DNA from 2 places in the Pseudomonas sp. FW215-R2 genome. Region 1 is predicted to be linked to the other one. Evidence: predicted binding sites of a transcription regulator. Region 1 holds the regulator's gene; the other holds the start of a gene.
What was found. Region 1 encodes sigma-54, which starts transcription at its own class of promoters, with help from an activator protein. Its sites were predicted from a motif close to ANTGGCATNNANNTTGCTNT; they were not measured.
Positions count from the first base shown of each region.

Region 2: flgB (flagellar basal body rod protein FlgB) is a predicted target of sigma-54. The motif match lies at 3,249-3,268, and genes of this name have one in related genera.

Region 1 covers NZ_JBYTBO010000003.1:200,048-205,467, reverse strand. Annotated here, with positions in the region: gene AC3WRD_RS05840 (KpsF/GutQ family sugar-phosphate isomerase) at 1-680, shown strand, start outside; gene AC3WRD_RS05835 (KdsC family phosphatase) at 681-1,205, shown strand; gene lptC (LPS export ABC transporter periplasmic protein LptC) at 1,214-1,786, shown strand; gene lptA (lipopolysaccharide transport periplasmic protein LptA) at 1,773-2,318, shown strand; gene lptB (LPS export ABC transporter ATP-binding protein) at 2,318-3,043, shown strand; gene AC3WRD_RS05815 (RNA polymerase factor sigma-54) at 3,230-4,723, shown strand; gene hpf (ribosome hibernation-promoting factor, HPF/YfiA family) at 4,797-5,105, shown strand; gene ptsN (PTS IIA-like nitrogen regulatory protein PtsN) at 5,117-5,420, shown strand, end outside.
Region 2 covers NZ_JBYTBO010000011.1:120,262-125,681, reverse strand. Annotated here, with positions in the region: gene flgM (flagellar biosynthesis anti-sigma factor FlgM) at 1-221, opposite strand, end outside; gene flgA (flagellar basal body P-ring formation chaperone FlgA) at 416-1,177, opposite strand; gene AC3WRD_RS17040 (chemotaxis protein CheV) at 1,260-2,192, shown strand; gene cheR (protein-glutamate O-methyltransferase CheR) at 2,240-3,067, shown strand; gene flgB (flagellar basal body rod protein FlgB) at 3,310-3,717, shown strand; gene flgC (flagellar basal body rod protein FlgC) at 3,721-4,164, shown strand; gene flgD (flagellar hook assembly protein FlgD) at 4,180-4,905, shown strand; gene flgE (flagellar hook protein FlgE) at 4,936-5,420, shown strand, end outside.

The sequences.
Region 1 (5,420 bases):
CGAACTCCGGCTCCACCAACGAAATCGTCACCCTGCTGCCGCTGATCAAGCGCCTGGGCATCCAGCTGATCAGCGTGACCGGCAACCCGCAATCGCCTCTGGCAAAAGCGGCCGAGGTCAATCTCAACGTTCACGTCGAGCACGAAGCCTGCCCGCTGAACCTGGCACCGACCTCCTCGACCACCGCCGCACTGGTCATGGGCGATGCCCTGGCCGTGGCGCTGCTGGAAGCCCGCGGCTTCACCGCCGAAGATTTCGCCTTTTCCCACCCGGGTGGCGCACTGGGCCGACGCCTGCTGCTGAAAGTGGAAAACGTCATGCACGCCGGCCAGGAGCTGCCGCAGGTACAACGCGGCACGCTGCTCAAGGACGCACTGATGGAAATGACCCGCAAGGGTCTGGGCATGACCGTGATTCTTGAAGCCGACGGCAAGCTTGCCGGGATCTTCACCGACGGCGACTTGCGCCGTACGCTGGATCGAAGCATTGATATACGCAGCGCCACCATCGACCAGGTGATGACCGTGCACGGCAAGACCGCCCGCGCCGAAATGCTCGCCGCCGAGGCCCTGAAAATCATGGAAGACCATCGAATCAACGCGCTTGTCGTCGTGGATGAGGACGATCGCCCGATCGGCGCCTTCAACCTCTCCGACCTGCTGCGCGCAGGAGTGATGTAAATGAGCACCGATCTGCTGCAACGCGGCAAAGCCATCAAACTGGCGGTTTTCGACGTCGACGGCGTCCTCACCGACGGGCGCCTGTACTTCCTTGAAGACGGCAGCGAGTTCAAGACCTTCAATACGCTCGACGGCCAGGGCATCAAGATGTTGATGAACGCCGGCGTGCAAACGGCCATCATCAGTGGTCGCAAGACCCCGGTGGTCGAACGCCGGGCGAAAAACCTGGGCATTCCGCACCTGTTTCAGGGTCGTGAAGACAAACTCGTCGTCCTCGACGGCCTTCTCGATCAACTGGGCCTAAGCTATGAACAGGTCGCCTATCTCGGCGACGATCTGCCCGACCTGCCGGTGATTCGCCGGGTGGGGCTGGGGATGGCGGTGGCCAACGCTGCCGCTTTTGTGCGCGAGCACGCCCATGGCGTCACTCAGGCCCGTGGTGGCGAGGGTGCCGCCCGCGAATTCTGCGAACTGATCCTGCGCGCCCAGGGCAGCCTCGATGCCGCCAATAACGCGTATTTGTGAGTCAAACCATGTTTAGCAAAAAGTTTCGCAACATACTGCTGTTCGGTTGCATCGCGGCCATTTTCGGCGCGGTCGGCTACTGGAACATCAGCCCGGAACGCTTCCTCGACAAGCCTCCTGTCTCGGCAGAAGAGAGCCCGATCGACTGGTATGCGACCAACACCCACACCTTGCAATACCTGGAAGACGGCAAGGTGCAGTACGAAATGACTTCCGACAAGGCCGAGCACGTCAAGGCGACCGACATTACACTGGTCACCAAGCCCGACCTGAACATGTATCGCGGCACCGACTTCCCGTGGCACGTGACCAGCGAGCGCGGTGAAGTGAATTCCGGTGGCACCGAGGTCGAGCTGATCGACTCGGTTCGCGTCAAGCGCACCGATGAAAAGAACCGCGACACCCTGATCACCTCCACTCGCATGACAGTGTTCCCGCAGCAACAATATGCGCAGACCCAGCAACCCGTTAGAATCGACGGCGCTGGCGGTGTATCGACCGGCGTGGGAATGAAAGCGTATTTGAAGGAAAGCAGGATACACCTGCTATCGAACGTAAGAGGACAGTATGAGGCTCGTTAAAACCCTCCCTATTTTGCTCAGTCTGGGCGCAGCACTGGGAAGCGTGAGCGCCTGGGCTCTGCCGAACGATCAAGAGCAGCCAATCCGCATTCAGGCCGACGATGCCCAGCTGGACGACAAGAATGGCGTTGCCACCTATAAAGGTGACGTGATCATCACTCAGGGTTCGATGATCGTCAAAGGCAACACCGTGACCATCACCCGCACCCCGACCGGCGATATCGACGTCGTGACCTCGGTGGGCAACCTTGCCTACTTCGAGCAGTTGCAGACGGCTGGCGACACCAAGCCTGTACAGGGCTGGGGCGTGACCATCCAGTACCACGCCGCGCAAAACCGCGTTGTGCTGATCGACAAGGCGAAAGTCGTCGACAAGGACAACAACACCACTCAGGGCGAGAAAATCGTCTATGACACGGTGAAAAAGCTGGCCAGCGCGGGTCGTGCCACCGGCAACAAGGTCACCGAAGCGCGTCCGCGCATTGACATGGTGATCCAGCCGAAGAAGAAAACCGACGAGAAATCCCAGTAATGGCAACTCTGAAAGCTCAGCACCTGGCCAAGGCCTATAAAAGCCGCCAGGTCGTGCGCGATGTCAGCCTGTCGATCGACAGCGGTCAGATCGTCGGCCTGCTCGGCCCCAACGGCGCCGGCAAGACCACCTGCTTCTACATGATCGTCGGCCTGGTGCAGGCCGATCAGGGTCGCGTGCTGATCGACGACCTGGATGTCAGCCACCAGCCGATGCACGGTCGCGCCAAGGCCGGTATCGGCTATCTGCCACAGGAAGCGTCGATCTTTCGCAAACTTTCGGTGGCCGACAACATCATGGCCATCCTCGAGACCCGTCAGGAGCTCGACAAGGCCGGTCGTCGCAAGGAGCTGGAAAGCCTGCTGCAGGAGTTCCACATCAGCCACATCCGCGACAACCTCGGCATGAGCCTGTCCGGTGGTGAGCGTCGCCGGGTGGAAATCGCCCGCGCACTGGCCACTGCACCGAAGTTCATTCTGCTCGACGAACCGTTCGCCGGTGTCGACCCGATCTCCGTGGGTGACATCAAGCAGATCATTCACCACCTCAAGGCCAAGGGCATCGGTGTACTGATCACCGACCACAACGTCCGCGAGACGCTGGATATCTGCGAAACGGCCTACATCGTCAATGACGGCCAACTGATCGCCGAAGGCGACTCCGCGACCATCCTCGCCAACGATCTGGTGAAGGAAGTGTATCTGGGTCACGAGTTCCGCCTGTAAGCGCGACAGCATTCGACCAGCCGTCCGGGTGCTGTAACGTTGAAGCGCACTTTTATACGCTTTTATTGTTACAGCGCTCTAGGCAAACACGACAGTTTCAGGCATATAATTTGCTTAAGTTTGGCGCTTCGGCGCCCTGTAGTGGATGGCGCATAGCGCCGGCGAATAAGGTGTTAAGCCCCTGCCATGAAACCATCGCTAGTCTTGAGAATGGGCCAGCAGCTGACGATGACACCGCAGCTGCAACAGGCCATCCGCCTGCTCCAATTGTCGACCCTGGATCTGCAACAGGAAATCCAGGAGGCTCTGGAATCCAATCCGATGCTCGAACGCCAGGAAGACGGCGACGACTTCGACAACTCCGATCCCATGGCCGACAACGCCGAACAGAAGCCCAACACCGAGATCCAGGAACCCTCCTATCAGGAGACCGCACCGACGGTCGACAATCTAGAGGATGGCGAATGGAACGAGCGAATCCCCAACGAACTCCCCGTCGACACCGCCTGGGAAGACGTCTACCAGACCAGTGCCAGCAGCCTGCCGAGCAGCGATGACGACGAGTGGGACTTCACCACCCGTACCTCCGCCGGCGAGAGCCTGCAAAGCCACCTGCTGTGGCAACTGAACCTGGCGCCGATGTCCGACACCGATCGCCTGATCGCCGTCACCCTGATCGACTGCATCAACAATCAGGGCTACCTCGACGAAACCCTCGAAGAAATTCTCGACGCCTTCGATCCGGAGCTCGACATCGAGCTGGACGAGATCGAAGCCGTCCTGCACCGCATCCAGCAATTCGAACCTGCCGGCATCGGCGCACGCAACCTGGGCGAATGCCTGCTGCTGCAATTGCGCCAGCTGTCGGCCAAGACTCCTTGGCTGGCGGAAGCCAAGCGTCTGGTCACCGATTACATCGACCTGCTCGGCAGCCGCGACTACAGCCAGCTGATGCGCCGCATGAAGCTCAAGGAAGATGAACTGCGCCAGGTCATCGAACTGGTGCAGAGCCTCAACCCGCGCCCCGGTTCGCAGATCGAGTCCACCGAAGCCGAGTACGTGGTGCCTGACGTCATCGTGCGCAAGGACAACGAGCGCTGGCTGGTCGAACTGAACCAGGAATCGGTGCCGCGCCTGCGGGTCAACGCCCAGTACGCCGGTTTCGTGCGCCGCGCCGACACCAGCGCCGACAACACCTTCATGCGCAATCAGTTGCAGGAAGCCCGCTGGTTCATCAAGAGCCTGCAGAGCCGCAACGAAACCCTGATGAAAGTGGCCACCCAGATCGTCGAGCATCAGCGCGGCTTTCTTGAATACGGCGACGAAGCCATGAAGCCTCTCGTGCTGCATGACATCGCCGAAGCGGTGGGCATGCACGAGTCGACGATTTCCCGGGTGACCACGCAAAAATTCATGCATACCCCCCGGGGCATTTATGAACTGAAATACTTTTTCTCCAGCCACGTCAGCACCTCCGAAGGCGGCGAATGCTCGTCCACGGCGATCCGCGCGATCATCAAGAAACTGGTTGCCGCGGAAAATCAGAAAAAGCCGTTGAGTGACAGCAAGATCGCTGGTTTACTGGAGGCACAAGGCATTCAGGTGGCTCGCCGCACCGTCGCCAAGTACCGCGAATCCCTCGGGATCGCGCCTTCGAGCGAACGCAAGCGGTTGATGTAAGCCACGTTACAGCGTTCCAGTGGCAGGCTCTTCGGCCTGCCGCTTTATGCACTGGCAACGAAGGAGAAGCTGTATGCAAGTCAACATCAGTGGACACCAACTGGAAGTTACCCAACCTCTCCGTGAGTACGTTGAGCAAAAGCTCAAGAGGCTTGAGGGGCATTTCGACAAGATCACCAACGTGCAAGTCACGATGTGCGTCGAGAAGCTGAAGCAGAAAATCGAAGCCACGCTGCATATTCCCGGTAACGAGGTCGTCGCAAACGCGGAACATACCGATATGTACGCAGCGATCGACGCGCTGACCGACAAGCTTGATAAACAACTCAAAAAGCATAAGGAAAAGACCCAGAGCCTGCTTCAGGGCGCTACCGGTCGATAACCCCCACCCCCATGATCCGACTTGAAAGCATCCTGACCCCCGGCCGTTCCCTCGTGAACGTGCCGGGCGGCAGCAAAAAGAAAGCCCTCGAACAAATTGCCAACCTGATCGCCCGGGAAGTACCGGATCTGGAGATGCAAGATGTCTTCGAGGCACTGATTGCCCGTGAAAAACTCGGCTCGACCGGTTTTGGCAACGGCATCGCCATTCCCCATTGCCGCCTCAAGGGTTGCGAATCCCCCATCAGCGCCTTGATGCACCTTGAAGCGCCCATCGATTTCGACGCCATCGATGGTGCACCGGTCGACCTGCTGT
Region 2 (5,420 bases), on a different contig from region 1:
TCGACGGCAGGCTGATCGCGCAGCTTGTCAGTGACCTTCTGCAACTGTTGAGCCTCATTGCTGAGGTGTACCGATTCCCCGCTTTTTGCGGTACTGGCCTGTTCGGCCGGGGTATTCAGCGTCGCGGAAGTACCGGTTTCGGCGGTTTCCTTAGGCGTGCTGGTACGTGTACTGCCCGTAAGTGACGAGGAGCTGTTCAAACGGCTGAAATCGATGACCATGTTAAAAACCTCTGGGAATTTGGACGCTTGCCATGTTCTCGGCCATCCCCTGGAAAACTTTAGGCTCTTTTACCAATGAGCCTGCATGCGCCGCACAGATCCTGCTGCGGCACAGTTTAGGGAACAGCTCAGGTTGGCGCCAGTTTTCTGCGCGATCCCTCACGAGGCTTTCCTGTCATTGCTCCAGTCGTTGCTCACATTGCCACTTCCACCTGGCCCGGCGCCATGACCTGCGCCTTGATGACCCGTTGGGAATTGAGGTTTTTCACTCGAATCTGTTCTTTCAGGCCACCGTTGGACAGGGCCTCGCCCGGCATGCGCACGGAGAGCGTGCCGCTGCGGGCGGTAATCACCACTTGATCGCCTTTGCGAACGACTTCCGCCTGTTCCAGATGCACCAGGGTTATCACTTGGTCGGCGACCGTTGGTCGGGTTAATTTTTGCCCGATCGCCTCATCCACCGACGTCAGGAAGCCCTGGTTGATCAGGCTCACATCATGCTCGCGCAGGGTCACGTCCTGAGGCTCGATGATGCCGGCGCGCTTGAGCGGGCGAGTGGTGGTCACGACCGGGCGAAACAGGCGGACTTGAGCGGGTACGAACACGGTCCAGGGGGAGGCGCCTTCGCAGCGAACCTTGACGGTTACGCGTCCCAAAGGACGTGCCGGGCTCTCCAGCGACGCTGTCAATTCCTTGTCGCACATAGGCATGTGCATGCGCGGATCGAGCTGCTTGACCTCGATTTCATAACGCCCTTCCGTTTGACTGGTAGCCAGATAGTCTTCTACGGTGAATTCAAGAAAGCCCTGAGTGACGCCGATAAGCATGTCAGGCAAGGTAACCGCATCAGCAACGGCAGGGCTGCCCGCGAAAAACAGGCAAGCGGCAGACACCGCGCAAAGTCCTCTGCGAAGGGGGGATGTCAGGCGTCGGAAAAATGTCGTTTGAATGTTCATAAGAGTTAAAAAGCAAGCGCCGTGCCGTTTAGCAATGAATGTGCGTCGCAACAACACTTGGCGTTGGTGTAGGAGTCTGGGCATGGCTGGTGTAATGGATTCGGTGAACCAGCGCACGCAACTGGTGGGGCAGAATCGCCTGGAGCTGTTGTTGTTCCGTCTCGACGGCCAGCAACTCTACGGGATCAACGTGTTCAAGGTTCGGGAAGTGCTGCAGTGCCCGCAACTGACGCTGATGCCCAAGTCCAGTCCTGTCGTGTGCGGGGTGGCGAATATCCGGGGGGCGACCATTCCGATCCTTGATCTGGCAATGGCAACCGGCTCCGGGGCGTTGAAAGACAAGAACAGTCCGTTCGTGATCATCACGGAATACAACACCAAGACCCAGGGTTTCCTGGTCCGCTCGGTGGAACGTATCGTCAACATGAACTGGGAAGAGATCCATCCGCCACCCAAGGGGACCGGTCGAGATCATTACCTGACCGCTGTGACTCGGGTGGACAATCAGTTAGTCGAAATCATCGACGTCGAGAAGGTGCTGGCGGAAGTCGCACCGACACCGGAAGCGATTTCGGTCGGCGTGGTGGATGTCGAGACCCAGAGCAAGGCGCTGTCTCTGCGGGTGCTGACGGTCGATGACTCGTCGGTGGCGCGCAAGCAGGTGACGCGTTGCCTGCAGACGGTTGGCGTTGAAGTGGTGGCGCTGAACGACGGCAAGCAGGCGCTGGATTACCTGCGCAAGCTGGTCGATGAGGGCAAGAAGCCGGAAGAAGAGTTCCTGATGATGATCTCCGACATCGAGATGCCGGAGATGGACGGGTACACCCTGACGGCCGAAATCCGCAGCGACCCTCGCATGCAAAAGCTTCATATCATCCTGCATACTTCGTTGTCGGGTGTGTTCAACCAGGCGATGGTCAAGAAGGTCGGTGCCGATGACTTCCTGGCCAAATTCCGTCCTGATGACCTGGCATCCCGGGTAGTCGACCGGATCAAAGCAGCAGATATCAGCTAGGGACTTTTCGTCCCTGGCGATCAACACGATTTAAGAGGCGGCATCATTTGTCTACGGGTAATTTGGATTTCGAACAGTTCCGGGTCTTCCTGGAAAAAGCCTGTGGCATTTTGCTCGGTGAAAACAAGCAGTACCTGGTCTCGAGCCGTCTCAACAAACTGATGGAGCAGCAAGGCATCAAGTCCCTGGGTGAGCTGGTACAGCGCATCCAGACCCAGCCGCGCAGCGGTTTGCGCGAGCAGGTGGTCGATGCCATGACGACCAACGAAACCCTGTGGTTTCGCGACACCTATCCGTTTGAAGTCTTGAAGAACAAGGTGCTGCCCGAGGCGATCAAGGCCGCTCCCAACCAGCGTCTGCGGATCTGGTCGGCGGCGTGCTCGTCGGGTCAGGAACCCTATTCGCTGTCGATGTCGATCGACGAGTTCGAACGGACCAACATCGGTCAGTTGAAAATGGGCGTACAGATCGTTGCCACGGATCTGTCCGGCAGCATGCTGACCAACTGCAAGACCGGCGAGTACGACAGCCTGGCGATCGGTCGCGGCTTGTCCGCCGATCGTCTGCAGCGCTACTTCGACCCGAAAGGGCCGGGGCGCTGGGTGATCAAGGCGCCGATCAAGAACCGGGTGGAATTCCGCTCGTTCAACCTGCTCGACAGCTACGCAAGCCTTGGCAAGTTCGACATCGTGTTCTGCCGCAACGTGCTGATCTACTTCTCCGCCGAGGTGAAGAAAGACATCCTGTTGCGTATCCACAGCACGCTGAAGCCGGGCGGTTATCTGTTCCTCGGCGCTTCCGAAGCGCTGAACGGTTTGCCGGACCATTACCAGATGGTCCAGTGCAGCCCGGGGATCATTTACCAGGCGAAGTGATTGGCACCGGCAACACAAAAAAACGGGAGTCCTCAGGGGCTCCCGTTTTTTTATGCCTGGCCGTTTTTGCAGGGACGGCAAGCGGCAGAAAAGCGGCATCCGGCGGAAACCCGTTGCCGCTTTTCTGGCATTGCCGCATTGCCGATCACCTGCAAAGCCCCGGAATCCGGGGCTTTTTAAAACTGGCACGACGCTTGCTATAACCCAGTTACGAAAAACCCGGTCACCTGAAGGTTCCCGACATGAGCATCAGCTTCGATAAAGCGCTCGGAATTCACGAAAAAGCCCTGGGCTTCCGCGCCCAGCGTGCCGAAGTCCTGGCCAACAACATCGCCAACGCCGACACCCCGAACTACAAGGCTCGGGATCTGGAGTTCTCCAAAGTGCTCGAGGCACAGAGCCAGAAGAACGCCAACGGCACTATCGCCCTGAACATGACCAACAGCCGTCACATCGAAGCTGAAGGTCTGGGCAATGGCGACGAGTCGCTGATGTATCGCACGCCGATGCAGCCGTCGATCGACCAGAACACCGTTGATGCCCAGCTGGAACAGTCGAACTACGCGGAAAACGCCGTCGGCTTCCAGGCCAGCTTCACGCTGCTCAACAGCAAATTCAAAGGGCTGGTGTCAGCCCTGCGCGGAGAGTAATCCATGTCCCTGTCCAGCGTTTTCAACATTGCCGGCAGCGGCATGAGCGCACAGACCACGCGTTTGAACACCGTGGCTTCGAACATCGCCAACGCCGAAACCGTCTCGTCGAGCATCGACCAGACCTATCGCGCCCGTCACCCGGTGTTCGCCACCATGTTCCAGGGCGGCCAGAGCGGCGGCAGCAACTCGCTGTTCCAGAACCAGGACGCGGCCGGCCAGGGCGTGCAGGTCATGGGCGTGGTCGAAGACCAGAGCAACCTCGAAGCGCGCTACGAGCCGAACCATCCGGCCGCCGACGCCAAGGGCTACGTCTACTACCCGAACGTCAACGTGGTGGAAGAAATGGCTGACATGATTTCCGCGAGCCGTTCGTTCCAGACCAACGCCGAAATGATGAACACGGCCAAAACCATGATGCAGAAGGTACTGACCCTCGGTCAGTAATAAGGGGCGACTGCCATGAGTGTTTCCGATACCACCAGCAGCCTGAGCATGAAGGACATCCTGGCGAACTCGTCGAAAAAGACCAGTTCGACAACCGATGGCATTGCTTCGGCCACTAACAGTTCCACCGGCGGCCAGGCCCTGGGCAAGGACGCGTTCCTGCAATTGCTGGTAACCCAGCTGAAAAACCAGAACCCGCTCGACCCGCAGGACAACAGCGCATTCGTTGCCCAGTTGGCGCAGTTCAGCAGCCTCGAGGGTATTACTACCCTCAACAGCACCGTGAGTTCGCTGGCCGGCAATTACAACTCGTCGCAAGCCCTGCAGGCTTCTTCGCTGGTCGGTCGCAACGTGATCGTGCAGACCAACTCGGTCCAGCTCGACGATCCGAGCAAAGGCATGACCGGTTCGGTCACCGTTCCGTCGTCGATTGCCGGCGGCACCGTCAGCATCACCGACAGCAGCGGCACGATTGTTCGCACCCTCGATCTGGGCAGTCGCGCCGCAGGCGCCGCGAGCTTCACCTGGGACGGCAAGGACAAGGACGGCAACCTGGTCAAGACCGGTACCTATACCGTCAAGGCCAACGCATCGATCAACGGCACCGCGACCGATATGGCGACCTACCTGCCGGCCACCGTCACCAGCGTGACGATCAGCCAGACCGGCGGCGAGCTGATGCTCAACCTGTCCGGCAAGGGCACCGTTGCCCTGTCCAAAGTACAAACCATTGGTATATAGAGCCGACTAACCGGCACAAAGGAGTGGAATATGTCTTTCAATATCGGCCTTAGCGGTCTCTATGCAGCCAACAAGCAACTGGACGTGACCGGCAACAACATCGCCAACGTCGCGACCGCCGGTTTCAAATCGTCTCGCGCAGAATTCGAAGACGTCTACTCGGCGACTCGCCTGGGTAGCGGCAGCAAGGTCATCGGCAACGGCGTGCGCCTGGCCAACGTTTCCCAGCAGTTCACCCAGGGTGACATCAACAACACCGGTAACGTGCTGGACATGGGTATCAACGGCTCCGGTTTCTTCACCATGAGCAACAACGGCTCGATTTCCTATACCCGTGCCGGTACGTTCAAGGTCGACGACAAGGGTTTCATCACCAACACCGACTACACCTCGCGCCTGCAAGGTTATGGTGTGGATGCCAACGGCAAGGTCATCAACGGCGTACTGACCGACCTGAAGATCGACACCTCGAACCTGGCACCGAAGTCCACTTCGCTGGTGACTTCGACCATCAA